2 regions of the Paenibacillus sp. LPE1-1-1.1 genome follow, and region 2 is predicted to be linked to the other one. Evidence: predicted binding sites of a transcription regulator. Region 2 holds the regulator's gene; the other holds the start of a gene.
The links. The regulator Rex, encoded in region 2, represses fermentation and respiration genes when NADH is low (regulators of the CRP and FNR family bind a similar motif). The targets are predictions, from matches to a motif close to TTGTGAAATATTTCACAA.
Positions count from the first base shown of each region.

Region 1: the regulator Rex is predicted to act here: its motif matches at 7,135-7,152, upstream of MRBLPE1_RS18730 (nitrate/nitrite transporter).

Region 1 is NZ_JBEGHY010000023.1:449,499-465,916, reverse strand. It holds gene rpiA (ribose-5-phosphate isomerase RpiA) at 1-509, shown strand, start outside; gene MRBLPE1_RS18755 (spore germination protein) at 708-2,336, shown strand; gene MRBLPE1_RS18750 (GerAB/ArcD/ProY family transporter) at 2,343-3,461, shown strand; gene MRBLPE1_RS18745 (Ger(x)C family spore germination protein) at 3,430-4,668, shown strand; gene MRBLPE1_RS18740 (CLC_0170 family protein) at 4,696-4,908, shown strand; gene nfsA (oxygen-insensitive NADPH nitroreductase) at 4,966-5,724, shown strand; gene MRBLPE1_RS18730 (nitrate/nitrite transporter) at 5,782-7,023, opposite strand; gene glp (gephyrin-like molybdotransferase Glp) at 7,415-8,680, shown strand; gene nirB (nitrite reductase large subunit NirB) at 8,709-10,850, shown strand; gene nasC (assimilatory nitrate reductase catalytic subunit NasC) at 10,835-12,997, shown strand; gene MRBLPE1_RS18710 (ABC-F family ATP-binding cassette domain-containing protein) at 13,132-14,703, shown strand; gene MRBLPE1_RS18705 (permease) at 14,799-15,668, shown strand; gene MRBLPE1_RS18700 (TIGR03943 family putative permease subunit) at 15,665-16,418, shown strand, end outside.
Region 2 is NZ_JBEGHY010000023.1:751,891-768,308, forward strand. It holds gene MRBLPE1_RS20050 (family 43 glycosylhydrolase) at 1-201, opposite strand, end outside; gene MRBLPE1_RS20055 (DnaD domain protein) at 420-1,100, opposite strand; gene MRBLPE1_RS20060 (acetate kinase) at 1,135-2,337, opposite strand; gene MRBLPE1_RS20065 (3-hydroxyacyl-CoA dehydrogenase family protein) at 2,337-3,209, opposite strand; gene MRBLPE1_RS20070 (AAA family ATPase) at 3,360-4,853, opposite strand; gene MRBLPE1_RS20075 (hypothetical protein) at 4,855-5,385, opposite strand; gene MRBLPE1_RS20080 (DUF5590 domain-containing protein) at 5,500-5,997, opposite strand; gene MRBLPE1_RS20085 (amidohydrolase) at 6,030-7,331, opposite strand; gene MRBLPE1_RS20090 (redox-sensing transcriptional repressor Rex) at 7,312-7,968, opposite strand; gene dinG (ATP-dependent DNA helicase DinG) at 7,965-10,871, opposite strand; gene MRBLPE1_RS20100 (hypothetical protein) at 10,888-11,622, opposite strand; gene panD (aspartate 1-decarboxylase) at 11,744-12,127, opposite strand; gene panC (pantoate--beta-alanine ligase) at 12,054-13,004, opposite strand; gene panB (3-methyl-2-oxobutanoate hydroxymethyltransferase) at 13,001-13,915, opposite strand; gene MRBLPE1_RS20120 (biotin--[acetyl-CoA-carboxylase] ligase) at 14,173-15,147, opposite strand; gene MRBLPE1_RS20125 (CCA tRNA nucleotidyltransferase) at 15,317-16,418, opposite strand, start outside.

The DNA.
Region 1 (16,418 bases), 300 kb from region 2:
AATCGGAGGAGCTGGCCAAGGAGCTTGGGATACCTTTGCTTCCTTTTGCGGATATCGATGAGATTGACGTTACGATTGACGGCGCTGACGAAGTCGACGCAAATTGGAATTTAATTAAAGGCGGGGGCGGTGCACTGCTTCGCGAGAAAATCGTTGCGGCTGCAACCAAGCAGCTTATCATTATTGTTGATGGGAGCAAGCTGGTCAAGGAGCTGGGCAAATTTCCTTTACCGGTAGAAATCATTCCTTTCGGCTATGAAATGACGATCAGAAAGCTGCAGAAGCTGGGTGCCGAGCCTGTTTTGAGGAAAGCCGGCGATGAGGTCTATGTGACGGATAACGGGAATTATATTGCGGATTGCCATCTAGGCAGCATTGCTCAGCCGGAAGAACTTCATCGCATGCTGAATCTAATTCCGGGTATCGTAGATAACGGATTGTTTATCGATATGGCTGCAGTCGTTATTGCGGGATATGCTGATGGTTCTGTCCGTCAGTTGGAAAAATAATGTTTGCCGCATAACGATGAGGTTGAGCCTTGAAAGACCAAATACTTGGTCCTTCGAGGCTTTTTTACGTTGTTTCATTAATGATCAAGTTCACGGGCAATGGTTAATATCGGAATGAACTGTAAAAGCTAACTTTATGAGTAAAATTCCCAGAAAGCATTCACAATAAGTCATAACAATCGAATGGTCGGTGAAGAAATGCCAGTACGAGGTAGGAATAAGCAGAAAGCTAAACCGATTATCATAAACCCAAGCCGTACTCTTGATCAGCACAAACACGATAACATAAGCGTAAATATCGAGGAGACCATTGCTTTTATACAAGAAATTTTGGGAGTAAACGAGGATTTGACGATTCGCAGATTTCATGTATTTGGCAAATATTCCGCGGTCATTATGTATTTTTCTAACATGGTTAATCAAAGCACGGTTAATATTGATATCGTTAAACCGCTTATGTATATACCTCCCCATCTTCAAGGACATACGATAGAAGTGGAGCATTTGAAGGATGTATTGCATAATGATGCGCTTTATCACAGCGCAAGCAAATTCGAATGCAATGTTGCTGCTTTGGTCGAAAGTATCCTAAGAGGCGAAACGGTCGTAGCCATTGAAGGTCTACACGAAGCATTCGTTATCGAAACAAGAAATATTGATAAGCGCGCCATTGATCAGCCGGCAACCGAGCAGGTCATTAGAGGCCCGCGCGAGGGCTTTATTGAGCCTATCGGTACAAATATTTCATTAATCCGTTATCGGCTGCAATCTCCGGATCTTCGCATTAAAACGATGGAAATCGGAGTGCGGACAAAATCAAAAGTCGCGGTCTGTTATATGGAGGGCATCACGAGTCCTGAGCTCGTTAAAGAAGTAAACAAGAGGCTCTCCAAAATAGAAATCGACGGCGTGCTGGACTCCGGTTATTTGGAGCAATTTATCGAGGATAACCATTACTCTCCGTTTCCTCAGGTGCAATACACGGAACGGCCGGATAAGGTCGTGGCCAATTTATTGGAGGGAAGAGTTTCGATTCTGGTGGACGGGTCTCCGTTAGCCCTGCTCGTGCCTACGGTATTCAGCCAATTTTACCAGACGGTTGAGGATTATACCGAACGATTTTTATTGATGAGCTCAATCCGTTTTGCAAGACTAATCGCGCTGATGTTCTCTTTGATCTTTCCCTCGATATACGTGTCGATCATCTCCTTTAACCCCGAGCTGATTCCGACCGAATTCGCGGTAGCGGTAGCCGGCGGTAGAGCAGGGGTGCCTTTTCCGGCCGTTGTCGAGGTGTTAATCATCGAGATTTCAATGGAGATATTGCGAGAAGCGACCATTCGTCTGCCGCAGCAGGTAGGCGGCGCACTTTCAATCGTCGGTGTCCTTGTTATTGGCCAAGCAGCGGTAGCAGCGGGATTTTCAAGCCCGATTACGATCGTAATCATCGCTTTAACGACGATTGGATCCTTTGCAACGCCAGCTTATAATGCCGCGCTTGCTTTGCGCTTGCTGCGGTTTCCGCTCATCATCATGGCGGGGATCTTCGGACTATACGGCGTAATGATCGGGCTCATCCTGATTGCGAACCATCTTTTGTCGTTGAAGTCCTTTGGCGTTCCCTATCTGAGCCCTCTTGTTCCCGCAGAGTATCAAGGGATGAAGGATCTATTGGTAAGAGCACCGTTGTGGTGGATGAGCAAAAGACCGTCCTTTCTGCAGCCCGTGGATAGGGACAGAGTGAACGAGCAGGCGTTTGATGAACTTGACCGTTCTGCCCAAAATGCGCTCGATCCAAAAAATGACAAGAATCAGCAGGGGGGATAACAGCTTGTGGAGACTCGCCAAATAACCGTAATCCAAGCAGCCGCTATTCTCGTCAGCACGATTATCGGAGTAGGCGTGCTTGCATTGCCGCTTTTCGCCGTCCAAGCCGCGGATTCCGGAGCCCCTCTAGTTACATTGCTTGGCGTTCTGCTGGCTTTTATTGGTCTGGTTTTAATTACGATTCTAGGGATGAGGTTTCCGAATCAGACCTTTATACAATACAGCGAGGCCATTATCGGAAAAGGAATCGCGTGGATAGGGAGCGCGTGCATTATCCTCTTTTTCGCCGTACTCACCTCATTAACAGCCCGGGAGTTCGGTGAAGTGGTCGTCACGTCCGTACTAAGATCAACGCCCGTAGAGGTTACCGTAATCGTCATGCTTCTGCTCGCGGCAATCTCTACGCGAAATACGATTTTAACCTTTGCTTACATCCATACTTTTTATTTTCCATTGCTTCTTGTCCCCGTTTTGCTCATCGCTGCACTCTCTCTGAAGAACGCGGAGGTGATCAATTTACTGCCGGTTTGGGGAACGGAACCCAAAAAAATGCTGAAAGGAATGCTGACCATCGCCGCTTTGTTTCAAGGCTCATTCGTATTGACAGCTGTCATACCGGCGATGAAGAAGCCTGAAAAGGCGATGAAGGCGAGCATATGGGGTCTGGTTATTGCCGGGGGGCTCTATGTGGTTATCGTTGGGGCAGCAGTCAGTGTATTCGGCGCGGAAGAAATCAAACTGCTGCTTTGGCCGACTCTCGAATTAGCGAAAGCGACCTCCTTGCCAGCCAATATTTTGGAACGTTTAGATGCGGCATTTTTGGCGGTGTGGGTTACAGCCGTGTTTACGACGCTGTTCTCAAGTTATTTCCTAACCATTTATTTCATTGGTAAATTGTTCCGGCTGCGTGAACACAAGTTATTTTCCTATTTTATTTTGCCTATTGTGTTTGTTATGGCGATGCTTCCCCAAAACATTGTGCAAATGTATAAAATTATTGAAAATGTCGGCCGTTTCGGTTTGTATGTCACGATTATCTATCCTGCTCTGTTGTTGATTGTTTCTATCCTTCGCAAGAAGAGAGGTACTCACGTTGCGGACAAGAAAGTGGACCAAAACAGTTAAAGCGCTCTGCTGCTTATGTATTTTCATACCGCTATTGACAGGCTGCTGGGACCGATTGGAAATCGAGGAACGGGCTGTTGTTTTAGGCGTGTCCATCGATACGGTTGATCCGGAGGTTGTAGAAGAAGAGGAAGATGAGGTTTCCCATCTGCGCGGGACGATTACAGCACCTCGGAATAACATGGTGCGAGTCGCGGTTCAAATCGCTCTTCCGGGCAGGATTCCACTCGGACCGGGCGAAAGCGGAGGCTCGAACGGTTCAGCGGAACAGACGGTATGGGTCATAGATGTCGTAGGCCACAGCATCAATGACGCGTTCATGAATTTACAGCAGCAGGTTTCCAGCAGGCTTTTTTTGGGACATCTGCGTGTTATCGTCGTATCCGAAGCGATGGCAAAAAGGGGATTGGAAAACGTCAATGATTACTTCAGGCGAAATCCGGAAGTGCGCAGAATGGCTTGGCTGATGATCTCGCAAGGAAGTGCCATTAAATTCATGAAAGCATCCCCTAAGCTTGAACGGGTGCCTACCCTATACTTGATGTCGACGTTGGATGAAGGGATGAGGATGGGTAAGTTTCCCAAAGATTATATCGGTATTTTCTGGAGTAATCTGTCCAAGAAAGGCCAAGAGGGATTTTTGCCTTACGTGGAAATGAAGAAAGAACAAAACGTCGAAATTAAAGGACTCGCATATTTTGTCGGCGATCGCATGGTCGGCGTAACGAAGCCGCTTGAAATTGCAGGCTATTTAGCCGTTAAAGGCATAAATCCTGCCGGCTACAGGGTTTTCATCAAGCTTGACGGAGAATCGGAAACGATCATGACAAATGCTACACATCGAAAATCCATCATTAAATTGCAAATTAAGGACGATGTTCCTGTTTTCACGATCACCATTTCCGTCGAGCTGAATTTGGAAGCGAAAATGAGCGATGAGGTAAAGATAAATAATCCTGCAACTTTGAAAGAAATCGAACAAAAGCAAGAGGAGATCTCAGTGAAGTTTTATTCGGACATTATTAAGAAAACACAGGCCAAAGGGTCCGATATATTCGGGTTTGGCGAGTATGTCAGGGCCAAAAAACCTCAATATTGGAATAAGCATGTTAAAAACATTGAAGGCTGGCGCAAAATGTATAAGAATTGCCAATTCGAAGTAAAGGTATTAATGAAGGTACGGCGAATTGGAATGAAAGCCCAATAGCGATTCTACATTTGAAGATGAGGGGGCATGAATTGGATGATTGGCGAGGGATATACGATCAGTTATCTCAATTATGCTGTTTTTCTTTGGATATTGAGCGGAATACTCATCCTTCTGATTGATGTAAGAGGCTTTCAATTAGCGGGGATGAACAAAGAACGCAAAGTTTCGAAATTTATTGGATGGTTAAGTATTATTATTGGGCTCCTTGTGTTTTTCGTTAATACGGTGCTGCAATAAATAGAGAAAAGACGGGCTCGATAGGTCAGAATGAGCTGCGAAGAAGGACGTGAAACGGTGAACGATACGATAAAATTGCTTTTAAACCATCGCTCGATACGTTCGTATTTGGACAAGCCGCTTACAGAGGAGCAGGTCCTAACGATCGTGCAAAGCGCGCAAGCGGCTGCCACCTCCAGCTATGTGCAGGCTTATACGATCATTGGCATAAAAAACCAGCAGAAAAAGGATAAGCTCGCCGAGCTTGCAGGCAATCAAGCCTACGTTGCAAAAAACGGTCATTTTTTAGTGTTTTGTTTAGACTTGCATCGGCTTGAAATGGCGGCTGCAATCGAAAACGCTATGCCTGAAAGCATAGAGGAAGCATTAAATTCAACCGAAATGTTTATGATCGGACTTATCGATACGGCGCTGGCTGCTCAAAATGCGGCAATCGCGGCGGAATCGTTGGGACTGGGCATTTGCTACATTGGCGGACTAAGGAACCAGTTAAAGGCCGTTTCCGAGCTTCTTCAAATACCGGAAAGAGTCATCCCGTTATTCGGACTCAGCATAGGGTATCCGGCGAATTTCTCCGATCAGAAACCGAGACTGCCCATAAGCAGCGTTTACAATGAAAATGGCTATAATCAAGACCAAGAGCAGCTTGCGGACCAATTGCATGCCTACAATCAAGTCATTTCCAGATACTATACGGAACGGACGCAGGGAGCACGCAGCGATCGCTGGACGGAAGCGATGACGAAGCTGCTGCAAAACCCAAAACGACTGTATATGAAACAATTTTTAATGGACAATAAAATACCCTTAGACTAGTAGCTTTCTTAGTCTAAGGGTATTTGCATCACCGATTTAATTTGTTGAAATTATAGATTAAACATTCACATGCGATACATCAGAGCGACTGTCCAGCGCTGCTTTGCCGCCTTTTGCCATCCATTTATTTTTCCATTTCGATTGCATAACGGTCAGCAGGGTAAGGGAGCCAAGCGTCACAAAGCTTAAAATAAGGAATCCGGAAGTATAAGTTCCCGTTGATTGATAAAGCTTACCGAGAATCAGCGGGAGCGCATAGCCGCCCAAGCCGCCGGCTGCCCCGATGATGCCCGTCATTAGTCCAAGCTCGCTGCCAAAACGCTGCGGCACCAGTTGGAACACGGAGCCGTTTCCCGCGCCAAGGCACATCATGCCGATGAACAGCAAGGTAATGACTAAAGGTAAGGCTGGCAAGGAAGCTACCGCTGCAAGCATCAGACCTGCTCCGGCATATAAAATGGTTAACATCTTTACTCCGCCGATTTTATCGGATAGGTAACCGCCTACAGGACGGAAGAAGCTGCCTGCAATGACGCAAAAGGTCGTGAAATCAGCTGCTCTTACGGGAGAAAGTCCGTACTGGGTATTAAAGAAAATAGTCAAATAATTGGAGAGACCCACGAAGCCGCCGAATGTCACGCAATAGAAAGCACAGAATACCCAGGCATCACCTTGCTTCAACACCTGTGCATAGTGGGAAAGTTTCTTTGGCGCCGGCCGGTTAGGACTGTTTTTGGCGAAGATCGTGAAAATAATGAAAACGAGTACGATAGGAATAATCGCAAGTCCGAATACGACTTCCCAGCTGCCATAATGCTGTGCCAAGCGATTCGCGAATAACGTTGAGATGACGGTACCGCTGTTACCAGCCCCTGCAATACCCATCGCAAGGCCTTGATGCTCCTTCGAATACCATTGACTGGCAAGCGGCAACGCTGCGGCAAAGGAAGCGCCCGCAACGCCAAGCAGCAAAGCTACAATATAAAGCTGATCTAAGGAGTCTACGAATTTCCATCCCATGATTAATGGAATAAGCGTGAACAGCATCCCGAATTGCGCCGTACGTTTTGGTCCTATATAGTCCGTCATGAAACCTAACACCAATCGGAGAATAGAGCCGCCTAATATAGGAAGTGCGACTAGATTCGCTTTTTGAACGGGATCCATCGGATAATCTGCCGCAATAATTACACTTAAAGGACCAATTAACACCCATATCATAAAGCTCATGTCAAAATACAAAAATGCACTGAACAGGGTAGGCTTATGCCCGCTTTGCCAAAATCCTTTTCTCTCCATCCCTATCTCTCCCTTATTCTCTGTAATCAACCTAAAAAGCCGCAGTTCGTCCTTGAACAGGAACAAAATGCGGCCTCATTGCCATCGGTTGCACGACATTGTACGACCTTGTTATTAAACGGATCACAAAGTTGTAATCTCAATTCGAATTATAAGATCACGTAATGTATGTGTCAATATACCTAACACATAAATTTTTCCTTTGCCCAATTCCGGATTTTTACGTGTTATATATATTGACATAAGGACCGTCATCAACTAATCTTACATTATAGAAAGAGTAACGCACAGTGCCGTGCGAACTCAACCGGCAACGATGCCTTTTCCTCGAGTGCGGGAAAGGGCTTTTTCTGTCCATTTTACTCATATATCGGGTTGGGGGTTGATAATTATGTCGGTCATAAGCGCGCTAAACCCTCTGACAGCTTCCGTATCGATAGCCGTCATGAAGATGACACGCGATAGGAAAGAACCTTTAACAGAAATCGTTTCATTAGAAGATTCATTATCCAGAGTGCTGGCTAGCGACTTCGTAAGCCCGTTTTCTCTGCCTCCGTTCCGCCGGGCGGCGATGGACGGTTATGCCATATGCGCTGCAGCGTCAACAGGCGCGTGCAGAGAAAAGCCTGTATTGCTTCATGTAAGGGATGAAGTGCGTGCCGGACAATCGGAGACGAATTATGCCATGGATTCGGGTATTATGAACGCCGTACGCATATTTACGGGAGCGCCTGTACCTTCCGATTATGATTGCATCGTTATGCAGGAAACGGCGATTGCACGCAATGACCTGCGAGATTTCCCTTCCGTGCAAATTGATCGGTCCTACCAGAAAGGCCAGCATATTGCCGAAAAGGGCGAGGATGTGCCGGAAGGCATGAAGGTGCTGTACCGCGGGGCTGCTATTAGAGCGAAGGAAATTGCCGTGCTGGCTTCCTTTGGTCAAACCGATGTAACGGTTTACCGAAAACCAGTCGTTGCTATTTTACCGGTAGGCGATGAATTAGCTTTGCCAGGCGAGGCTTTGCGATCCGGACAAATTTTTGATGCGAACAGCTTTATGGTAAGCGCAAGACTTCGCGAGCTGGGGGCCGAAGTCATTCGTCATTCACCGATTCCAGATTGTCCGATAGCGTTAGAAGCTGCAATAAACAATGCCATTGAACAAGCTGACATCATAGTAACAACAGGCGGCGTTTCGGTTGGCGATTACGATTATGTAAAGCTTGCGGCGGAATCCCTAGGCGGCGAGCCATTATTTACAAAAGTCGTCATGAGACCGGGCACTCCAACTTCAGCCTATCAGTTCGGATCTAAGCTGCTTGTATGTCTCTCCGGAAATCCGTCGGCATGCTTTGCCGGAGTCGAGCTTTTGCTTCGCCCCGTTATATTGAAAGCAGCAGGGAGGACGGATTACCGCTCGGAATGGTTGGAAGGCAAACTAATCGATGCCATTCAAAAACCTTCGCCATATCCAAGATACGCAAGGGCATTTGTATACCGAACCGAAAAGGAATGGATGGTTGAACCTTTGCGGAACGACAAGTCGGGGAATGTTGCAGCATTTGCAAGAGCCAATGCCCTTGTGCTTATCCAAGCCGGAGGCGCAGGAGCCGATGCCGGCCAGGAGGTTCGTTTTGTTTCGCTGACGATCTAGAAAAACACGCGAGTGGATGTGAACATAGATGAGTAGAGAAAAATTGGTTGTCATTGGAAACGGAATGGCAGGAATCAGATGTGTAGAAGAAATTATCAAGCTTTCACCCGATAAATATGAAATTACGGTGTTCGGCAATGAGCCTCATCCCAATTACAATCGGATTTTATTGTCCAAGGTGCTTCAAGGAGATTCTTCAATCGAAAGCATTGTGATCAACGATTGGGCCTGGTATAAGGAACGCGGAATACGGCTGCATACGGGGGAGACGGTCGCTCAAATTCATACGGAATCCCAGTATGTAAAAACCTTATCCGGCATTCGCGCGGATTACGATTGCCTTATTATAGCAACAGGCTCATCTGCATTCATACCGCCGATTGCCGGCGTTCATAAACAAGGTGTCATTTCATTCCGAAATATAAATGATTGCAAAACGATGATGGAATATGCGAAAAAATACAAAAAAGCAGCCGTTATCGGCGGCGGCCTGTTAGGTCTTGAAGCCGCAAGAGGCCTGTTGAATCTAGGGATGGAAACCGATGTCATCCATAACGCTCCTTATCTCATGAACAGGCAGCTTGACCGGATGTCGGCTGACCTGCTCCGCAAGGAATTGGAAGAGCAAGGCATGCGATTTTGGCTTAGCAAGGAGACCGAAAGCATTACAGGCTTAAATCGCGCCAAAGGGATTCGTTTCACGAGCGGAAGCTCTTTAGAGGCTGACTTGATCGTCATCTCCGTGGGCATCAGGCCAAACATTGAACTTGCCAAAAAGAGCGGAATGGAAACGAATCGGGCAATCGTGGTGGATGACTTTATGAGAACGAGCGCACCTAATGTGTACGCGGTTGGCGAATGCGCAGAGCATCGCGGCGTTGCCTACGGCCTTGTTGCCCCGTTATATGAACAAGGAAAGGTGCTAGCCAGTCTCCTATGCGGAGAGGCATCAGAGCCCTATAAGGGTTCAGTCCCTTATGCGCAGCTCAAGGTTTCAGGCGTTGACGTTTTTTCAGTAGGCGATATTCATTCGGACGACGCCGAAACGGCCATCCAGCTTTTTGACGGAATCCGCGGTACTTATAAAAAAGTCACGATGAAAGAAGGAACGGTACGCGGCGCGATTTTGTTCGGAGATTCTTCCGAAGGAAGCCAGCTGCTTAATTTAGTGAAGAAGAGAGCGCCAATCAGTGAGCTATCCTCGCCTGTGAATGCTGGCGGGAATGACTTTAATGAAGAGTTGGCAGCTAACATGCCGGACCGCGAGACGGTTTGCGCATGTAATGCCGTCAACAAAGCTTCGATTATGTGCGCCGTGATCGAGGAAGGAATGCAAACGACCGAGCAGGTAAGGGATTGTACTAAGGCTTCCAGCTCTTGCGGAGGCTGTCGTCCGATGGTAGCAGCTATCGTGCAATATGCATTGAAGCATGGAAAAGAGGGTATGGCTTCTGCAGCTGATCCGGTCTGTGGCTGCACGGATGTCAGTCATGCAGCTTTAAAGGCAGCAATAGCCGACCGACTATCGGCGGATCTAACCGGATTAAAGGAAGATTTAGGCTGGAATCGCGTTTCGGGCTGCCCGACTTGTTCTTCTGCTATCCAATATTATGAATCACTTTATCATCCGGCCCATGCTCAGAAGGACTATTATAATACGGAGCATAATGGGTTAACGTTAAACGTTAGAAACGATCTTATCCAAGCTATTTCATCGGAATATAATTCACATGCCATCGGAACCGAGCTTGAAAATTATTGCGGGAGTCTCCAGTATCCTGTTGCCGTGAAAGCAGCCATTACGTCAGGTATTCATAAACCGGCAGGCGTGCTTGTTCATGACCTTGGTATTACCGGCGCCCCGGCGGGCTGGGAAATTTATATCGGCGGCCATTCGGAACACCCGGTTAAGCAAGGCCAGCTCATTGGCATCGCCGATTCCGATGAGATCGCTCTGGCTCTCTCGGTGTCATGTCTCCAGCTATACCGCGAAAGAGCGGATCATGGCGAACCGCTGTGGAAATGGATCGAGCGGGAAGGAATCGTAGAGATTAGAGAAATGGTTTTTGATGAAGACTATCGCCAAGAGCTTGTTGAGCGGACAGAAGCTTCAACTGCTAGGTTAAATAACGCGGAAAGGCTCGGTGAAGAGATATGCGGCAATTGCTAGATGTGCAGGAGAGCAATCATTCAGGCTTCGTTACGGAAACGCAATGTCCATTTTGCAGCGTGCAATGCAAGATGCGGGTAACCAAGGAACTGCCTATACCGGGCTCACGCCGCTATTCATATTCCATTGAAGGCATGCCAAATGCCGCATCAGAGGGTCGCCTTTGCGTCAAAGGGATGAACGCCCATCAGCATGCGACCAGCAAAGATCGGCTGCTTCAGCCTCTTGTCAAGAAAAATGGTCAGCTCGTGCCATCCACTTGGGAGGAAGCCATGACTGCCATTATTGCTAACTTCCAGGCCATCGGCAAGACGCATGGTCCCGACTCGCTTGGCGTATACGGCGGAGGCTCCTTGACGAACGAATCCGCCTATCTGCTCGGTAAGTTTGCCAGAGTAGCATTAAGAACCAAATATATCGACTACAACGGCAGGTTTTGCATGTCGGCGGCAGCGTCTGCAGGCAACAAAACTTTCGGGATAGACCGCGGTTTAACCTGCCGATTGGCGGATATCCCTCTTGCCCGCTGCATTATTTTGGCCGGAACGAATATTGCTGAATGTCAGCCCACATTAATGCCTTATTTCACGAAAGCCAAGGAAAACGGCGCGATTATCATCGTGATTGATCCTCGTGTTACAGCCACGGCTGCAATCGCGGATATTCATTTGCAGCTCAAGCCAGGCACCGATGCCGCTTTGGCGAATGGCATGCTTAAAGTGCTGCTCGATGAGAAACTGATGGACGAGGCATTCATTGCTCAAAGAACGAGTGGATTTGCCGAATTAAGCACGCATCTTTCGACGGTCGATTTGAATGAAGTGGCTGCATTAACGGGCTTGGATGAAGCAGCCATTCGCAGCGCAGCCAAAGCTTACGGGAATGCGGAAACCGGAATCATTTTCACGGCAAGAGGCGTAGAACAGCAGACGGACGGGCATGTTGCGGTTCGGAATTTCTTGAATCTAGTGCTGGCTACCGGGAAGATTGGCAAGCCGGGCTGCGGTTATGGTGCCGTTACCGGCCAAGGAAACGGGCAGGGCGGCAGGGAACACGGTCAGAAAAGCGATCAGCTGCCCGGCTATCGAAGCATAGAAGACGAGCAGGATCGTTCTTACGTCGCGAATGTGTGGGGGATTCATCCGGATGAGCTTCCTCGCAAGGGAGTATCTGCCTATGAGATGATGGAGCTTGTTCACAACAAAACCATCCGGTCATTGTTTGTCATGGGTTCCAACCCCGTCGTATCGAATCCGAACGCCGATTTGGTAGAGGAAGGGCTCAAAGGGTTAGACTTCTTGGTCGTCGCGGATATGTTTCTGTCAGAGACCGCTCAAATGGCCGATGTCGTGTTGCCCGTAACGGCCTACCTGGAGAATGACGGAACCTTAACCAACCTGGAAGGGCGAGTCTTATTGCGGGAATCGACGCTGGAGCCTCCAGGCGAAACCAGACATGATTGGCAGATTTTATGCCAAATCGCTGAAGGACTCGTCAAGAAGGCCTTTTTCCCTTTCGAATCGGCGGAACAAATTTTTGAAGAGCTTCGAGTAGCCAGCCGCGGCGGAGTAGCTGATTATTACGGCATTACTTACGATCGCTTACGGCGTGACGGAGGGATTTATTGGCCGTGCACCTCAACGGAAGAAGACGGTAATCAAGGCATGATGTTCGAACGTTCCTTTGCCCACTCGGATGGTAAGGCCTTATTTATGCCTGTCGCCAGCCGGCACCCGCAGGAAACGCCGAATGTTGATTTCCCGCTTACCATGACGAACGGAAGGGTGCTATCACACTATTTAACCGGCGTCCAAACGCGCAGAAGCCCCTCTTTGGCTGCGCGTAACGTGGAAAACTATTTGGAGATCCATCCCAAAACGGCAAAGAAGCACCGCATCGTGGATGGAGAATGGGTAGAGGTTACCTCACGCAGAGGCAGCTTCAGCGTACGCAGCCGGATTACGGATAAAATAAGAGAGGATACTTTATTCGTGCCGATGCATTGGGGCGGCATACAAAACGTAAACAAAGCCACCAGTCCCGAGCTCGATCCTAACTGCAAAATGCCCGGCTTCAAAACCTCGACGGTTTCGATTCTGCCTTTGCGGTTGAAATTAACGCACAAAGAAGCTTCACATCGGATCTAGAGGAATAGACGATAGCGATTTAAAATGAGAGGACGGACTTAGACTCCCGTGGGCGGAGCTGGGCCGTCCTCTTTTTCGTCCAGCTTGACAGGGAGGTAGCGAGTGGTTTACAACCATATACAGAGGTGAAGGACATGAGCGTGATCCGATTGGAAAACGTCACGAAAAAATATGAGGATACTCTTATTTTTCGCGATATCTATTTTCGTATTGGCAAAGGGGAACGGGTTGGGTTAATTGGTAGAAACGGGGCCGGAAAATCTACTGTATTTAAGCTTATTCTCGGCAGAGAAGAGCCTACATCCGGGAAAGTAGAGGTTGACCCTAAGGCGAAGGTGAGTTATTTTTCCCAATTTTCCGAGCTGAGCGGAAATCGCTCCGTACGCCAGGAGCTAGAGCAATGCTACGAGCATATCTGGAGTATCGAGCGAGAGCTAAATGAAATCGGCGAGAAGCTAGGCAGCGCAGCGGATGAACGGGAAATGGAGAAATTATTGGATCGGCAAGCGGAGCTGTTTGAGCAAATGGAGCATCATGACGGCTGGAATGCAGCGGTGGAGATCGATACGGTTTTAACGAAGCTTGGTTTTGACGAGCATTCACGTGTGCAGCCCGTGGATCAGCTGTCCGGCGGCTGGCGCAACCGCGCGGCCCTTGCGAAGATGCTTATTGAGCTGCCGGACGTGGTCCTGCTGGATGAGCCCACTAACTTCTTGGATTTAGATGGACTTGCTTGGCTCGAGCAGTGGTTGAATCGCTTCACCGGCACGATGGTGCTGGTTTCCCATGATAGGCAATTTATTGACAGGGTGGTCACGCGTACCATTGAAATCGAAAACTATCATTTTCAAGAATACGAAGGGAATTATACGGATTATATCCGCAAAAAAAAGCTCCGTAAAAAAGAGCTCGACCGGCAGTTTGAATGGGAAGAAGAGCTGCTTCTTATGGAAGCGGAGGAACTCGATAACCGAACCAAAAGGAAAGCCTCCAAGGATCGGCTTTCACGTAAGCTTGCAGATATGAAGAAACGAATCGAGCCTCATCCCGTGAATGTGCTCATTACGGACATTTACGAAAATTTGCGGTTCCCGGACAATTTATGCTCGGTTGAAGCAATCGGAAAAAGCTATGCCGACCGTTTGATTTTTCAAGATGTCAGCTTCGACATTCAGAAAGAAGACCGGATTGCGATTATCGGACCAAACGGCAGCGGGAAGTCGACGTTGATTAAAGTGCTGACAGGTCAGGAGCAGCCGGATAAAGGCGCAGTGCGGTTTAGCAAAGGCGTGAACTATGCTTTCTTCAATCGGATGTGGGACGAGCTGGACCAAAAGGATACGGTAAGCCATGCCGTGAATGTTTACGGCCTTGGGCTGGATGCTCCGCGGAAAAAAGTGAATAAATTTCTGTCCATGCTGCAATTTTCCGAAGCTGATCTGCAGAAGGTGATCGGAAGCTTATCGGGAGGCCAGCAGGCGCGGGTCGCCTTGGCGAAGTGCTTATTGTCCGGGGCTGAAATTATCATATTGGATGAGCCTACGAACCATCTCGACCTCACAAGCATCCAAGTCATGGAACAGGCGCTGATTCATTTTCCGGGCGCGGTGGTTACGGTAAGCCATGACCGTTTCTTTATTGATAAAATTGCAACGAAGCTTCTTACCTACGAACCGGGCGGAACGATAAGCCAGCAAAGCGTTTAATTGCGCGGCTCATTCGTTTGAAAAGGAAAAAGTTTATGCAGTGGAGATGAGCATGCTTGACAACTTTATATCAATTAAACACGATCTTCATCAGTATGGTCATGGAAGCCATTCCTTTCGTCCTGGTCGGCGTGCTCATATCCGGTTTGATCCAGACCTTCGTGAAGGATCAATGGATTGCATGGATTATGCCTCGCAATCGGTATCTCGCCACGGTATTCGGCTGCGGGATCGGAATTTTCTTCCCATCATGCGAATGCGGGATCGTACCGATTACAAAACGGTTAATCAATAAGGGTATGCCGCTGCATGCCGGGATTGCTTTTATGCTCACAGGTCCCATCATAAATCCGATCGTATTATTTTCGACTTACATTGCATTTGGAAATGATTGGGAAATGGTGGGGATACGCGCCGGTCTAGCGATAGCCGTTGCCTTCTCGGTATCTATCATATTATCGTTTATTTTTAAAGATCTTCCTTTTCGCGTGCAGGACGGACAGGCGGCAGCGGCAGCCGAGCATGGAGCCGAGCCGTTTGCGGCGCGCGTGCCGGCAGGGAAGCGACTGTATGAGGTCATTGTTCACGCCATTGATGAATTTTTCTCGGTGGGCAAATATTTGGTTTTGGGAGCATTAATAGCCGCGTGCATGCAAACGTTCGTTCCGACCTCGTATCTGCTGCACCTTGGAAGCAATCCGGTAACCTCATCTCTCGTGATGATTGCTTTAGCTTTCATCATTTCGCTCTGCTCGGAAGCGGATGCCTTCATAGCGGCTTCTTTTAGAAGCACGTTTACTGTCGGTTCTTTATCCGCTTTTCTTGTATTCGGTCCGATGATCGATATTAAAAATACGCTGATGCTGCTTGGAACGTATCGCAGTAAATTTGTTTTTGTCCTGATCGGGTTAGTCACTGTCTTTACCTTAATCGGCTCATTGATCGTGGGGAGGTTATTCGGATGATTCGTTTTTTCATTTTGTTCGGATTTTCCTTCATGTTTTTTATGCTTCATTATACCGGCGACATCAATAAATACATCAATATGAAATATGCTTATCTTTCCATAAGCGCGGTTGTCATTATGGGGTTGCTCAGTATTTTCGAGTTTGTGCGTGTCTCGCGCCTGCAAGTTGCCGAAGAAAAGAAGCAAGCGGCAGTCGCTTTGGCAGCCGAAAACGGCGATGATCGCCTGCAATTGGAGCGAAATGGTCAGGAGCAGCATATACATCTAGGGCATCATCACGAGCCTGATCATAATCATTCGCATGAGCATGCGCATGGACATGACCATTCCCACGGCAACGATACGAAGCTTAAACGTTTTTTCGGTTATCTTATTTTATTCGTACCCATCGTAACCGGCCTTTTCCTGCCGGCCCACGCGCTCGATTCCAGCTTTGTCAAAGCCAAAGGATTTTCTTTCCCTAGCTTTCAAGAAAACATCGAGAAAAACCCGGGCGCGCATCAGTTTTTGAAGCCGGATTCGAGTGTTTTCTATCGGAAAGACGATTACGACAAGGTGAAAAGCAAGGAACTGGCCGAATTCGCAAACCGTCCTGCCGTTACGTTAACCGATGCGGATTATTTAAAAGGCATGGAGGCCATCTACAATTCGCCGGACGCTTTTATAGGCAAAACGATTGGATTCGACGGCTTTGCTTATAAAGGACAGCAGGTAGACGGCAATCATTATTTCATATTCCGCTTTGGAT
Region 2 (16,418 bases):
AACAACTCTTTCTCCTCGCAGATCATCGAAATTAAATACACGAATATCTTCCCGATTATTGGGGTTTTGGACGCATTTATAAAATTCACCCAATAATCCGTGACCATCCATCGTTGAATCTGCAGCCTGAACCTTCATAGGTAAGTTAATCATGCCTGCAAAAAGGATCATTGCCAAAAGTAGTCCGATTGCTCTTTTCAACCTTGTTCCTCCTTTTCTCTCATTCGTTTCCGCACTCCATTCATAAGCAATATTTTCCGCAGGATTCCTCCTTTTCCCAATCTTATTGCGTGCTACAAACGTAACACATTTTTAAAATTATATATTTCTAATATCCCGATCTTTTTTAAGATTTTCTATCCTTTTTTAGCTGCGGCTCGTTTTGTCACCCGTATAAAAAAAGAGGCTAAGCCTATGGCTTAGCCTCTTCCTCCGCGAAACTTCTGCGCATGCGCGCGAGCCTCGTCTGCATTTGTTACCCTGTTGCGGCTCCATTCAATCAATATCCGGTCAATGTACCGCAGGCTCAGCTTGCCTGCAAAGACGGCTTCCTTCAGCGCAAAACGAATGATTTCATCCGTATAGCGATCATGGTCAAGCCAGCCGGAAATCGTCTCGCATTCGATGGGCGATAACAATCTTCCGAACTCCTGCTCGAATACGCTGAACAAATCCGAAGCCGGGGCCTGCTGCTGCCGAACGGGCTGCCGCTCCGCTTTTTTTGTTTCCCGTTTTAGGTCAGACGTAAGCGAAGTTGCTTTAAGCAGCCATCCCGTCCAATTGTAGCGTTCGGACTGCCTGCCTGTTGAGCTGTCCATATACTCGTCAATGGTTAAAAAATCTTCCTTCATCAAGCGCCCGAGCAGCTGACCAACCTCTTTTACGGTCAGCCCCATTCGCTCAGCCAGCTCCTCAGGTGTGGGAAAATCATTCCGGTCGGCATCCATGTAAACCATGATCTGCAGCAGCAGCATCGCTTCCGTGTCCGACAATCCAAGCTGGCTGTATGTTCTCAGCAGCATTGCGGATACATATACGCCGCCCTCCTGCAATGCTGAGGCCATACCATGCGAGTAAGCCTTCCATATCTCGTTGTTCACTGCCAGCTGCCTCCTATATTAACCTTAACGACATTTAGGCTTGTTTCACCAAGTTATAAGTATCTCTTGCGATCAGCAGTTCTTCATTCGTTGGAACAACGAGTACTTTAATTCGCGAACCGTCCGTCGTAATTTCACGCGTATCCTTGCGTCGCTCCGCGTTGCGCTCTTCATCGAGCTCGATGCCAAGAAACGAAATGCCCTCACAAATCGCTTTACGCAGCGCGACTGAATTTTCGCCGACCCCAGCCGTGAACACGATCGTATCTACGCCGTTCATCGCAGCCGCGTATGCGCCGATATATTTTTTGACCCGGTAAGCATACATGTCAAAAGCGAGCTTGGCATTCTTGTCGCCATCGACCATCGCCTCGGTAACCTCGCGCATATCGCTGCTTATCCCCGAAATCGCCAGCATTCCGCTATGTTTGTTAAGCATAGAATTTACTTCATTTAATGTCAATTCCTCTTTGTTCATGACAAACGGTACGATAGCTGGATCAATATCGCCGCTTCTCGTCCCCATCATAAGACCCTCGAGCGGAGTCATGCCCATGCTCGTGTCAAATGATTTTCCGTTTAAAATCGCTGCACAGCTCGCGCCGTTACCGATATGGCAGGTAATCATTTTTAGCGATTCCAGCGGTTTATTCAAATGCTGCGCTGCTTTCGCGCTTACATAGGAGTGCGATGTTCCGTGAAATCCGTATCTGCGTATTTTATGGCGGCGGTACAGCACGGTGGGAATCGGATATAAATACGATGTGTTCGGCATGGATTGGTGGAATGCCGTATCGAAAACGACCGCTTGCGGAACATCCGGCAAGTTCGTTTCTACGGCTGTAATCCCCATCATATGAGCCGGGTTATGCAGAGGAGCTAAGTCAAACAACCTGCGTATCTCCAGCTTAACCTCCTGCGTAACAAGGACGGAGCTGCTAAACACCTCGCCTCCATGAACGACGCGATGACCGACAGCTTCGATTTCATTCAAATGGCTGATCGCGCCGAATTCCGGATGCGTCAGCATATCGATGACCCGTTTAACAGCGGTAACATGATCGAGTATTTCACTTACATTACGAATCTCCGGCTTATCAATTGGCTCATGCGTGACAATGGAAGAATCCATTCCGATACGCTCTACGCGGCCGCTCGCCAGCACGGATTCATTCCTCATATCGTAAAGCTGATATTTTAACGAGGAGCTTCCTGCATTGATGACTAGTACTTTCATTAGATCCGGTCCCCATCCTTATCATATTTAAAGAAGCCGACGCCTGATTTGACGCCTAAATGCCCGGCACGCACCATTTTTTTCAATACAATGGACGGACGGTATTTGAGCTCGCCGTATTCACGGAACATTCGGTCAAGTGCCGCAAGCACGGAATCAAGTCCGAAACGGTCGCACATCTCAAATGGGCCATGCTGGAACGAATATCCGATACGCATGGCGCTGTCGATATCCTCCGCGGATGCCACGCCTTCCTCCAAAACATGGAGGGCTTCATTGATGAACAAACAGATAAGGCGGGATGTCACGAAGCCGGGAGATTCAAAGACCATGACTCCTTTTTTGTGAATGACCTCTTCCACGAAATGTTTCGTCCGCACGAATGTTTCCTCCGAAGTTTTCAAACCGCGGACGATTTCAACCAAATCAATCTTGAACACGGGATAGATAAAATGCATGCCGATCACGCGATCAGGCTTACTCGTTACGCTGGCAAGCTCCGTTAAACTAAGCGTCGATGTATTGCTCGCAAGGATGACATTCGGTCCGCAAATCCGGTCAATCGTTTCGAAGACCGCTTTTTTCTGATCCAAGTCCTCCGTAATCGTTTCAATGACCAACTCGCAAGCCGTCAGCTTCTCATAGCTGGTTGTTGCCTCTATTCTATTCATAATGAGCTTTTTCTCCGAATTCGTGAGCGCCCATTTTTCTATTTGCTTGTCAAGGCTTACCTCGATCATTTGTTTCCCGTATTCAAGACGCTCGTCCGAATGCTCAATAATGATGACATCCAATCCTTTTGAGGCAAGCATTTCTGCGATTCCCTGCCCCATGGTCCCTACGCCTACCACGCCTACTGTTTTTATATGCAATGTATTAGCTCCTTTAGTATGGCAAGTCTGCTTCTTATAACGATTTGAAAAGATTCTATGCCATTATAATTCAATCTTATTATAACGGTTTTCATCAAAAATAGAAGGCGGATAGACACTCCGCCTTCAAATTGTAATAATGTAAACGTTTTATGCCGCCGTACTTGTCTTAAACAGCGTTCTAAACTCGTCGCCGCTAAGTGTTTCCTCACGCAGCAGCGTTTCGAGCGATTGCGTAAACACGTCTCTTTTGGATTCTAACATTGTTTTGGTTTGCAGCATAAGCTCATCTAATATCATGCGATTCGTAGCTGCCCATACTTCCTTGGTCAACATGGACGCATCGATGATGCCTAACTCGGTCAAACCGGATTCTACCAGCGTTTTCACAACGTTCATCGCTTGCTCGAAATCGCCTCTCGAACCGGTGCTTCGGTCGCCATAGAACATTTCCTCCGCAGCGGCTCCTCCAAGCGCAATCATGATCTGTCCGTTTAAAAACGCTTTGGTATACAAATATTGGTCCTGTTGAGGATTATGGCGCACATAGCCCAGCGCCTGTCCTCGCGGTGACAAAGCTACCTGCGAAACACTGCCTGGACGAACAAGCTCCGCCATTATCGCATGTCCAAGCTCATGAAGCGCAATGCGCTCGCGTTCTTCCTTCGTCGCTTCCCGATCCGTTTTCTCGCCCATCATCACTTTATCAATCGCCATGGAAAGATGCTTTTCCGAAATTTGTTCTCTGCTCTCCCGCATCGCATAGATCGCCGCTTCATTCATGACGCTTTCAAGCTGGGCTCCCGAGAACCCAAAGGATTCTCTTGCGATGCGATCCAAGTCAACCCCGTTTTCAATAGGCTTATTGTTCGCGTGAATGTTTAAAATATGCAGCCTGCCCTTTTTATCCGGTAGATCGACGCCGATATGGCGGTCAAAACGTCCTGGCCGCAAGAGAGCTCCATCGAGCATTTCCTTGCGGTTGGTAGCCGCTATCAGCAATATGCGCGGGGATTCGTTGGCATAAATGCCGTCCATCTCCGTCAAAAGCTGGTTCAAGGTTTGATCGTATTCCCGCTGCTGTCCGCCGTCACGTTTTCCCCCGATGACTTCAATCTCATCGATGAAAATGACCGCGCTGCTTTTTTTCGCTTTGTTTGCTTTGGTACGCGCTTCTTTGAATAAATCCCTCACGCGTCCCGCGCCGACGCCGACATACATCTCAACGAATTCACTGCCTGATGCGGCCAAGTATATGGAATCCGTATACTGAGCGGCAGCTTTGGCCAGCAGAGTTTTACCGGTTCCCGGAGGTCCCGCCAATAAAATGCCTTTTAGCGGCCGAATACCCAGCTTCTTTATTTTGTCTTGGTGAACAAGGAAATCAAGCGCTTCGATAAGCTCCTGCTTCGGCCGCTCCTGCCCTCCGATTTGATCAAAGGTAAATGGCGCGGATTTCTCCCCCGAACGCTGCCTCTGACTTGTCATGGCCGTAAGCTTGCCTCTGCCGCGCGCAGTATAAACGAGTGCAAAACCAATAGCCGCGAGCATCAGCATAGGGACGACATTTTGTCCGATAAAGATTAAAAACGCGATCACAACAGGTACGAGACCTATCGCGATTTCTGTTCCGTATTTTCTCATATTACCATGCCTCCAATTGGGCTGAGATACGTGGCAGTACGACGTATTTCACCGCTTCTGGATTTTTTAAAGTAATATATACGTTTTTTTCATCCATTTCCGTTGTTACCGTTACATCTTTGTACGCTTTAGCCGTTTTGTTCATCGCTTCCGGAATGCTCGAATAGGTTTTGGTCTCCATGGCTTCCGCAATATCAAACATAGACGCATACCATAGATCTTCAAGCTGCTTATTCGATTTCCCTTTAAACTTCAACGTAAGCACACGGTTATCGAATACATCCTTGCCGTTTGCCTCTATTCTCTCATATACATCGCGAAGATTCGCATCCTCGTTCAATTCTATCGTTATGGTTACCTGCTCGTTATCCATTACCGGCTTATCTGAAGAAACAACGCCGGCTACATCTTTCGCAACCTGTTCTAACGGTGCTGCAACAGCCACTTGATTGTAAATGGCCCAGCCTCCGAATAAAACGGAAGCCGAAATGGCAGCCGTAATCACTATAGGTATCACTCGCGGTCTCAACATTTGCAAAATCCCTCCCGCAGCATTTTATATGGTCATTCCGTATATCAATTCCTCTATACGAGAGTATATCATACTTTGGGGCAAGATGCGTACTGCAAAAATAGGAAAGGAGCCTTACGGCTCCGTCCTCGATGGCAGCTTATAGGAATCAATGAAGGCTCCATTATCAAAACGATAGAAATCATAATGATAGCGAGCCGGATTTTCTCCGTCGCTGTAATATATTTCCCATACCCGCTGATCATCAAGCAGGCCGGGCTGAATTCTTTTCACAACTGCATTCGGCTGTTTGCCTTTAAACGTATTTTTAAGGTTTTGCTCGGAAATTCCCTCTGATGCTTTGATCACCTCGGACAGCTTCTCCTCTGTTAACCATACAAATACGTTTTCATTCTCTTTATTGATGCCTTCGATAACCCATGTTTCTTTATCCCATGTATGATGATAGACCTTGTCGACCTCAGTAAGCCCGGCAGCTTCTATGGCTTGCTTCTTGGCTGCTTTAATCGCCGTCCATTGCGAATCCTGTATATCACGGAAATAAATAAACCCGACTGTTAAAAGCAGCAAGAGACAGGCGACGATAACGAATAACCATCGCTGCAGCGTCATGAACGGCGGACGTTTCCTTGCTGTGGCGCGCATTAGGCGTTAAGCAAGCGATCGAAGCTCGCCTGCGCCTCATAGCGAATTTTCTCCTCGTCGAGTAAGGTGCATTCGCCGTTTTTCAAAACCTGGCGCCCGTCGATCCATACATGACGGACATCCCGGCCGGAACCGGAATAAACCAAATGCGACATCATATCTGTCTTTGGATAGAAATGAGGCTGCTCGATATCTATCGCAATGAAATCCGCTTTCTTGCCCACCTTAAGGCTGCCAAGCTGATCCTCCTGCCAGATCGATTTTGCACCGTAAATTGTGCCGAGCTTCAATGCTTCCGAAGCCGGTATAGCCGTTGGATCACCCGATACGCCTTTATGCAGCAATGCCGCGAAACGGATTTCTTCGAATAGGTCGAGGTTATTATTGCTTGCTACGCTGTCTGTACCTAAGGATACCGTTACGCCTGCCCGCAGCAGTTTCGGCACGCGGGCGATTCCGCTTGCCAGCTTTAGATTGCTAACGGGATTATGCGATACGGCTACCCCCTTGGCTGCAAGCAATTCAATCTCGGCGTCATTCAAATGAACCGCGTGGGCAACGAGTGCCGGACGCGAGAAAAATCCTAGGCGATCCAAATGCTCGACGGGGCGGAGACCGTAGTCTCTGACATTTTGCTCAACCTCGGCGAGGGTCTCCGACATATGGGTGTGCAGAGGCAAATTGTAATCATGCGCGGCCTGCACGAAACGTTCAATATATTCAGGAGGACAAGTATATGGCGCATGCGGCGAGATCATCGTCGTAATTCTGCCGTCCGCTTTACCGTTCCAATCGCGCGCAAAAGCAATCGCTTCCGTGAGCTTGGCTTCTTGCACCGCAGGCGGACATAGACCGATAACGCCCCTCGTCAAAACGCCTCGGATTCCGCTTTGTTCAACCATTTGCGCAACCTGGTCCATGCGGTCGTACATATCAACGAATGCCGTTGTTCCTGAACGCAGCATTTCCACGATGGCAAGTGCACTGCCGGCGCGTGTATCTTGGTCCACGTATTTGCCTTCCATCGGCCACATCTTCTGTTCCAGCCAAACCTGCAAATTTTGGTCATCCGAATAGCCGCGAAGCAAGCTCATGGCGGCGTGGCCATGCGTATTGATAAGACCAGGCATAAAAGCGAGCTTGCTGCCGTCTATCTTTTGAACCGCTTCAGAAAGCTGCTCGGGAGCCGCCGTGCCTATGTACGTAATCCGGTCGCCGGTAACGACCATATGTCCCTTGAATGACGGGTTTTCATCATCCATAGTTATAAACAAACCATTTTCAATCCAAATCTGACTCATTCTGCGTTTCTCCTTCTCTAACTAAATAATAGGCTATGCTTAGCAATTCCCTCGTAAAATCCGCATTTTGAATGCGCACCTCATCGGGCACCCGCAAAATAGCCGGCGCGAAGTTTAGAATGCCCTCCACGCCAGCCTCCACGAATTGATTAGCGACGTTTTGCGCCTCAAAGGCTGGAACCGTGATGATCCCGATCCGTATTTTTTGTTCCTCAACCGTAGCGTTAAGTTCGCTCATTGGCAGTACGGTCAAATTATTGATACTCGTACCGATCTTGCTGGGATGCACATCGAAAACCGCAGTGATTTGCATATTATCCTTGGAGTATTTGTTGTAATTGCACAAAGCATGCCCCAAATTCCCCGCGCCGACAAGCGCAACTTTAATCGTCTGGTCAACCTTTAGAATCTGGCGGATTTTTTCTATCAAATATACAACGTCGTATCCGACGCCTTTTCGGCCAAATTCACCGAAGTATGCAAGATCCTTGCGGATTTGTGCCGGATTCAAATCAAGCTTTGTGCCTAAGTCTTGGGAAGAAACGGTTTGAATTTCTCGATTCACCATTTCATTCAATACTTGGAGATAAACAGGAAGCCTTCTGACGACAGCCTCCGATATTTTCGTTTGCTTCATCGCTTCTCCTCCTCCGTGCTTGTTTCGTTGTGGTGAACCAATGTTTCGGCTGCCTTCCCATCGCTTAACCACTCCCGCATCCGCAGGATCATTTGGTCCGTATGCATCGTTTCGATCTTGGGCCCAGGCAAGGAGTACAAGAAATGCTTGCCGTAATAGGTGTCGATCACCCTTGTATCGTAAATGATTACGATTCCTTTATCCTGAGACGTTCTTACCAAACGGCCGAACCCCTGCTTAAAGCGAATGACGGCTTGCGGTATAGACAGCTTCATGAACGGGTTTTGCTTTTGACGCTGCAGCATTTCCGCTTTTGCTTCCGCCAACGGATGGCTGGGCGGCTGGAATGGCAGACGCACGATCGCAAGGCAGATCAGCGCTTCGCCCGGTATGTCTACGCCCTCCCAGAAGCTGCTTGTGCCGAGCAATACCGATTCAGGCGTTTGCCGAAAGCGCCTAGTAAGCTTTGTTCGGTTCCCGCTGTCGATGCCTTGCCCCAACACTTGGATGCCAGAGACGGTTAGCTTTTCTTTTAACGGCTCGTATACTTGCTTAAGCATCCGGTACGAAGTAAACAATACAAGCATGCGGCCCTTCGTTTCCTTGGCTGCATCCGCAAGCGACGCGACCAGCATTTCCAAGTACGTGTCATCGACGGATACTCCCTTCAAAACAGGGAAGTTCCTCGGGATGACCACCAGCGCTTGTTCCCTATAATTAAACGGAGAGGGAAGCTGCACGGTTTTTAACCTGCCTTGTTCTTCATACCCCGTCAAGCCTAATTGCTCTTCGGCATATTGAAATGATTTCTGGACGGATAACGTTGCAGACGTCAGCACGATGCTTTCTTTTACATCGAAAAAGTACTTTTGCAGCTGAGCGCTCACATCGACGGGAACGCCGTAAAGCTGCACGGAGCGATAACGGTAAACGCTGCTTGCTTCGATCCAAAACACGGAATCCGTCAGCTCCAATTTGATAAAGGTCCGGAGTTCATCCTTCAGACGGGTTAAATCGCGGACAGCTCCGTTCAGATCCGTTATTAGCGCCTGCACGGCTGAATCGTCAACGCGGTCTTTAATGTCCGTTACCATCTTGTCTACGGTACGAACCACGCGGTTAAGCTCGGTATGCAAATTCCCCTCTACCGTAACCCCGTCCTCCCAGCCTGCGGGAAGCTCGTTTTTTTTCAGCCTGCAAACCGATTGTCCGTTTTCGGTCGGGCCATCCGTTGACGTAGACGTGAAGCTGTAGAACATTTCAAACAGCTTATCCCAATGCTCTTTTATTTCTTGAAAAATGGGAATAACCGTATCGATCGTCTCTAACCAGGAAGCCTGATGGGCGTCATCCTCATACAGTAGCTTTTGACGAAGCCCCGGCAACAGCCCTGAACGCGCATCTTTATAGAGACGGAGCACGGCCTGCGTCAAGGAAAAATAATTGATCTGCATGCCAAGATGCTTGCCCGCCACCTCTTCCACATGATGCGCTTCATCAATAATAAGATGTGTGTACGTAGGCAGTAAGCGATGATCCGCTTGGACATCGGTAAACAGCATGGAATGATTCGTTATGGTAACATCGGCTATGTTTGATTCATGCTTTGCCCGGTGGTAAAAACATCGCTTAAACCATGGACAGGCACGATTCAAGCATGAATCCGTATCGCTCGCCACGGTCGACCAGAAATCGGAGCCTTTGTTGCCGAAATTCAGTTCTTCTTGATCGCCGGTCTCCGTCTCACCCAGCCAAACGACCATTTGCGCTGCCGTAACCGTATCTTCAATCGGAGAAACCAAGTCCTTTGTGTTTACTTTTCCTTCAAATTTTCGCAGACATAAATAGTTGCCTCTGCCTTTGAAGATAGAAGCTTTGAATTCAAAAGGTAAAATTTCATCCAAAAGAGGCAAGTCACGTTGTCTCAGCTGTTCCTGCAAATTAATCGTATGCGTGCTTACAACGACTTTTTTACCGTTTTGAATGCCATAATAAAGCGCGGGAATTAAATAGCCCAGCGACTTACCCGTGCCCGTGCCCGCCTCGATCAGCAAATGCTGGTTTTGGTTAAGAGCGCTGTACACCTCTTGAAACATTGCGACCTGCGCTTCCCGCTCTTCATAATTTTCGAACTTTTGTTCAAAACGGTGCCTGACATCGGCTAAGTAGTTATCGAATGAGACATCCGTTAACGGCATCGAATTAACGCTGCCTGCGCGCGGCGGCTGTTCGTCGCTCCATTCCCGCACTTTTAGAGCGAATTGATTGAAGTAATCATATTCATTGGATTCGAATACGGTCCGATACTCCATTTCCTGCTGGGTATGCTTAATAAACCAGCTTAAATCGCTTCCGTCATCAACAAGCGCGGAAAGCCGCTGCAAAGTGAGCAGCGGCAGTTTGCGAAGCTTTTTAACCGTCTCGATTAGCAATAACGCGGTTGCTTTAGCGTCGCTATCTGCACGGTGATGCTGATCATGCGGGATACCGAAAAGCTCTGTGACAGCTCCAAGCTGATACGTATTTATTGTAGGGTATAATATTCTCAATAGTTCAATGGTATCCAGCCTGCGTCCCGCAAAAGGACGTAAGGCGCAGCGCCCCAGCGCTTGGTTGAGAAATCCGGCATCAAAGCCGACATTATGAGCAACAAGCACTGCATCGTCCAAAAATGGGACAAGGCTGTCGATAACCTCTTTGAGCCTTGGGGCATCCGCAACAACCGATTCGTCTATGCCTGTCAGTTGTGTAATGAAGGCCGGTATTGGGATGTTAGGCCGAACAAAGGAGCTATACGATTCGATGATTTCAAGCTCATCAGAAACGATGACCAGCCCAACCTGCAAAATGTCATCCTCCGAGCTATGTCCCGTCGTTTCTAAGTCCAATACTGCAAATTTCATTCATTCCCCGATCCTCTCACAAACAGCACAGCTCCGTGCTTCCGAAATATAACGATAATTGCTTGGGCGTTTCTTGGCATGACTTCAGGTTGTTTAATGGATCCTTGAAGCTTGGGCATACATCATAAGCCTTGATAAATAATTGTTCTGCTTGCGCCAAGTTCATATGCACCGCCTGAATGCACCCTAGCGCATTATAGCCCATTGCCAGCCATTTGGGGAAGTCCGTTAATACAATTAACAATTGAAAATGCCGCTGCGCCTCGCTCCAATTTTGGAGATGCATGTGGGTCATGCCTAAAAATAGCCTTGCCAAATTGCATTCAGGCGATTGAATAATGACGGATTGAAATTGTACTGCCGCTTGCGAAAACATAAATAACTTATAATAGCCTTGACCTTTGGATATGACGGATGCGAGCTCATCTGGAATTTCTAAATCCGCTGTGTTGCATGGCGCAGTTTCGCTGACCGGAGGAAGAATTTGCTGAGCCGCTCCTGTGGAGGCATGCGCCTGTGGTATTGCCGACGCCGTTGGCATTGACTCCCCCGCCAGCTCGCAATGCTGCTCCTTAAACTCTGCAAACTTTTCCTCGAAATCGAGCCACTGCTCAATAAACGTATCGCTGACCTTTTTAAGCTCATTCATTTGCTCGTCGTAATGCTTTTTTTCCTGGACATCCGCATTTTCATACTGCTCAATGATTTGATCGAGCATGTCGTTCATGGATGAAAACATATGCTGGAACATACCGCATCCCGCCTTCGCCAAAGAATTAAGGAGTGTTATGTTCATTTTTTGTTTTAACGCGGTTTTTCATACAACAACCCATTCGTTACATAATGCAGGGATTGTCGTACCGTTCATGCCGTTACAGGATGGTCGCGTGAATCTCCTCATTCAAGATCCGAAGCGGACGATTATCGGCATCCAAAATAGTGACGACCGGTTTATGCTCCTTTGCTTCGGCATCCGTCATCATCGCATACGAAATGATAATGACCTGATCGCCAGGTTGAACCTGCCTTGCTGCTGCGCCATTTAAGCAAATAACACCCGAGCCTCGCTCGCCTGTAATCACATAAGTCTCGAAGCGCGCTCCGTTGTTGTTGTTTACAATCTGCACCTTTTCATTTTCCCATAGGTTGGCAGCATCCATCAAATCCTCGTCAATGGTAATGCTACCTACATAATTCAAGTTCGCTTCCGTTACGGTTGCCCGGTGCAGCTTGGATTTCATCATCGTTCTGAACATGCGCATTTGCCCCCTTTGCTTCTAAAATACGGTTGTCGATCAGCCTGGTTGTTCCAAATTTCACGGCTAATGCCAATATTAACGGTTGATTTAATGTTGTAAGAGATACATTCGCTTCCGGTAATTGAAGCGACGGAAATTGCAGCAGCTCGACATAGTCGACTACCGCTTCACTCGCTTTGGCAATCTCTTCCTTAACCCTAGCTGCAAGCTTCTCCGCCGTCATGTCCTGCTCATTCATCCAAACGGATGCCTGCTGCAAACTTTGTGACAGAATAACCGCCTGCTCGCGCTGCTCCGCATTTAAATAAACGTTTCTGGAGCTAAGCGCAAGGCCGTCCGGTTCCCGAACGATCGGGCAAGGAACGATTTGAACGGAAAAATTAAGATCATTGACCATTTGTTGAATAACGGCTACCTGCTGCGCATCCTTCATGCCAAAATAAGCTCGATCCGGCGTGACCAAATGAAACAGCTTGCTGACAACCGTCCCTACTCCGTCAAAATGTCCCGGACGCGATGCGCCGCATAACCGGTCCGTCACTTGATTGACGATGACGCTCGTGAGCGGTTTGTCCGGATACATTTCCTGCACGGAAGGAATAAATACGATTCCCGTTCCGTTTTCTTCGGCAAGCGCCGTATCTCTCTCTTCGTCTCTGGGATAACGGTCCAGATCCTCATTCGGTCCGAATTGAAGCGGATTTACGAAAATGCTAAGCACGACAGCATCATTCTCTGATGCTGCTTGGCGAAGCAAGGAGGCATGCCCTTCATGCAGAAAGCCCATTGTCGGGACAAACCCGATCGATTTGTTTTGTTTGCGCAAAGCAGATATTTGATTTATAAGTTCAGCCTTCGTACGGACGATGATCATGTCAGACGGACTCCTTTCTTCGGCAAGTCGTTCTTTCCGTCGTTCACACTGTTTTTCTCGCCATCATTCACGCCGCCGTATAATGACGGAATGGCTGCGGGCTGTGCGGAGAATACATGTGCTTCCTCGGGAAATTGGCCTGATTTCACTTCTTCCACATAGGATTGGATCGCATTCCTAATCGTCGTGCCGATATCGGCATAGGTTTTCACGAATTTCTTCTCAAAATAAGGCGAAGAATATTGCAAAATATCATGATATACCAGCACCTGGCCGTCACAGCCTCTACCCGCGCCTATGCCGATTACCGGTATCGTTAGCATTTCGCTGATCATCTTGGCAAGCGGTTCTGTCACAAGCTCCAATACGATGCTGAACGCTCCGGCTTCCTCGATTGCCTTCGCATCTTTCATTAAACGCTCAGCATCCGCGTCAAGCTTGCCTTGAACCTTGTAGCCGCCAAGCTGATGAACGGATTGCGGCGTTAACCCGATATGTCCCATTACCGGTATGCCGGCTTTGACAAGTGCCGAGACATCCGATGCGATGTCGGTACCGCCTTCGAGCTTCACGGCTTGGGCTCCGCCTTCTTGCATGATTTTTGCTGCATTGCGCAGCGTGGACTCTCGTCCGATTCCATAGGTCATAAAAGGCATATCGGCAACGATAAACGTTTGCTGAGCGCCTCTGGCAACCGCTCTTGTATGATAAACGATATCGTCAATCGTTACGGGTATGGTCGTATCATAGCCAAGCACGACATTCCCGAGCGAATCTCCGACAAGAATGACATCTATTCCAGCTTCTTCCGCAAGCTTGGCTGAAGGATAATCGTAAGCTGTCAAAACGGAAATCGCATTGCGGTCCTGCTTCATTTTCTTTAAATTAGTAATCGTCAGTCGTTTCCTCATCAGCTTCATCCCCCGTTCAATGATAGGATAAACACAAAAAAACCTTTTAGCCGCTGCTAAAAAGGTCCCCAAACTGAAAAGGAAACGTTTGCTTGTCGTGCTTCCTTCTGTCTCGGTCCCTACGGCTCAGAGCAGAGTGTGCATTCCCAACCATTCACATTTTTTGAATCATCATCACCAGTGCAGCTTCCTTCGAATACCGCCTGATAGATCTAGTTTACCAAACTTTCTGCATTCCGTAAACGACCCGGAAAACACTATAGCGGTTCGCCCATTTCTGCGGAAAAAACAGGCTTTACCGTGCCGTCCGGGAGTTCGATTTTTATTGCCCCGCTTTCATCAAGCCCAATCGGAACGCCGATTATATCGCCTTGCGGCGTAATTAACCTTGCAGGTTTGCCTAACGAAACGGATAATGCCTCCCATAGGGTCACGATCGGACTGAAGCCTTGTTCATGATATAGAAAATAAAGCTGTTCCCACTCTTTCAAGAAATCTGCAATAATGGCTTCCCTTGTCCATTTCTTGCCGCTGCTAATGCGGAGCGAAGTCGCTTTCTCCAATAAATCGACCGGGTAATCCGTTTCCTCTAAATTCACGCTTATGCCGATTCCGGCAATAACATAGCGGAGCCTTTCATCTTCTGCGGCAGATTCGAGCAAGATACCGCTAATTTTTTTGCCATCAATAAGTAAGTCATTTGGCCATTTGATGCCGATTGCCAGGGATGTAACGCGCTTTAAGCTTCTGCATAAAGCAACCGCCGTAAGCAGCGTAAGCTGCGGGGCAAAATGGATCGGTACGGACGGGCGAAGCACCATGCTCATCCAAACGCCCTTGCCTCGCGGCGATACCCATCCGCGTCCCATTCGCCCGCGTCCGTTCACCTGCTGCTCGGCAATAAACAACGTGCCTTCATCGGCGCCTTCTTCCGCAGCCGCGCGCGCCAAGTTTTGCGTTGATTCTACCGATTCGAACAAATGGACGGTTTGGCCAAATACCTTTGCTTCCAGCCGATTAGCCAATTCGTCTGTTGACAGGTGGTCTGGAACACTGACTAACCGATATCCAAGCCGTCTCGAAGCTTCAAAATGATACCCCGCGCTCTCCAGCTTGCGAATTTGCTTCCAGACCGCGGTTCTGCTGACACCGAGCTCTTGGCTTATGCTCTCTCCCGATACATATTCACCGGGCTTATCCATAAACAATTGAAGCAAGGGCTCATGATTCATGAAAGGTAACCTCCTAAAGTTTTGCGAAGCAAAACTGACTTCGTAAGCAGGTGCTTAGTTTTGCGAAGCAAAACTGACTTCGTAAGCAGGTGCTTAGTTTTGCGAAGCAAAACTGACTTCGTAAGCAGGTGCTTAGTTTTGCGAAGCAAAACTGACTTCGAAGCTCCCGCTATTTCCAAAGCGATGCTTGGCCGAGCAGCGCGCTTTTTTCATTTTCAAGCTCGCCGGCAGCTACCAGCAGCAGCAATTGATTTAAATATTCGCTTACCCAAGGACCTGCTTGTTTTTCCATATGGCTCGTTAACTCCTTACCGTTCACGCTAAGCTGCTTAAGCTTTGAGATAACCATTTGTTCCAGCCATTCATTTAATTGCGTTAGAAGTGAATCTGGGAAGCTTAGCTTCGCTTCTGGAAGCACTCGCATGACGTCAAGCCATTCCGTCAGTTCTTGTTTCCCGTAACGGATAGCAAGGCTTAGCCATTTGACGCGCAGCTCACGCCCGCTTGCCTCAGTTACTCCCTTAACCATATCTCGATGAATTTCAACCATCGATAAAATCAATTTGCTTCGAGAGTTCGAGAAGCGAAGCACCTTCATTACCTGCTGCACAGCATCGACCGTTAGGTCCAAGCCAATGGCCAAAGCAGCCCAGCGCAAATCCGCCGCCGCCAACTCATGCAGCCTCGCGAAACGTTCGGCAGCGCCGTCTGACTTCTCTGCTTGTCGAATGGCCATTTCAGCTTCATCGCAGAAGGGTTCTTTTAAATGTAACAAGAGGCCGCTCGCCACGGCAAAATGGAGGGCTCTCTGAGGAGAGCCTCCTGATAGCATCTTATCGAGCTCAGCCTGTACGCGCTCCATCGCAATAAAGGCAAGCAGTGCACGGTGCTTCCTGAGCGCTCTCCACGTCCGGTAGGTTGGGATAAGCCGGTATACGCCGATAAACCGAACAGCCCGCAGCATGCGGAGCGCGTCTTCCTGAAAACGCGCATTCGGATCTCCAACAGAGCGCAGCCTATTGCTCCGCAAATCCGCCATCCCGCCATAGGGATCATGCAGTACTCCGTCCGCGGCAAGCGCCATTGCATTCATCGTAAAATCCCGACGCAGCAGGTCGCCTTCAAGCTCGGTTATGTAAAGCACGCTTTCCGGCTTGCGATGGTCTTCATAGGCGGATTCAAGCCTGAAAGTAGTCACTTCATAGCCAATATCGTTATTAATTACGGTAATTGTCCCATGCTGCAAGCCCGTCGGAATGCAGTGCTCAAAA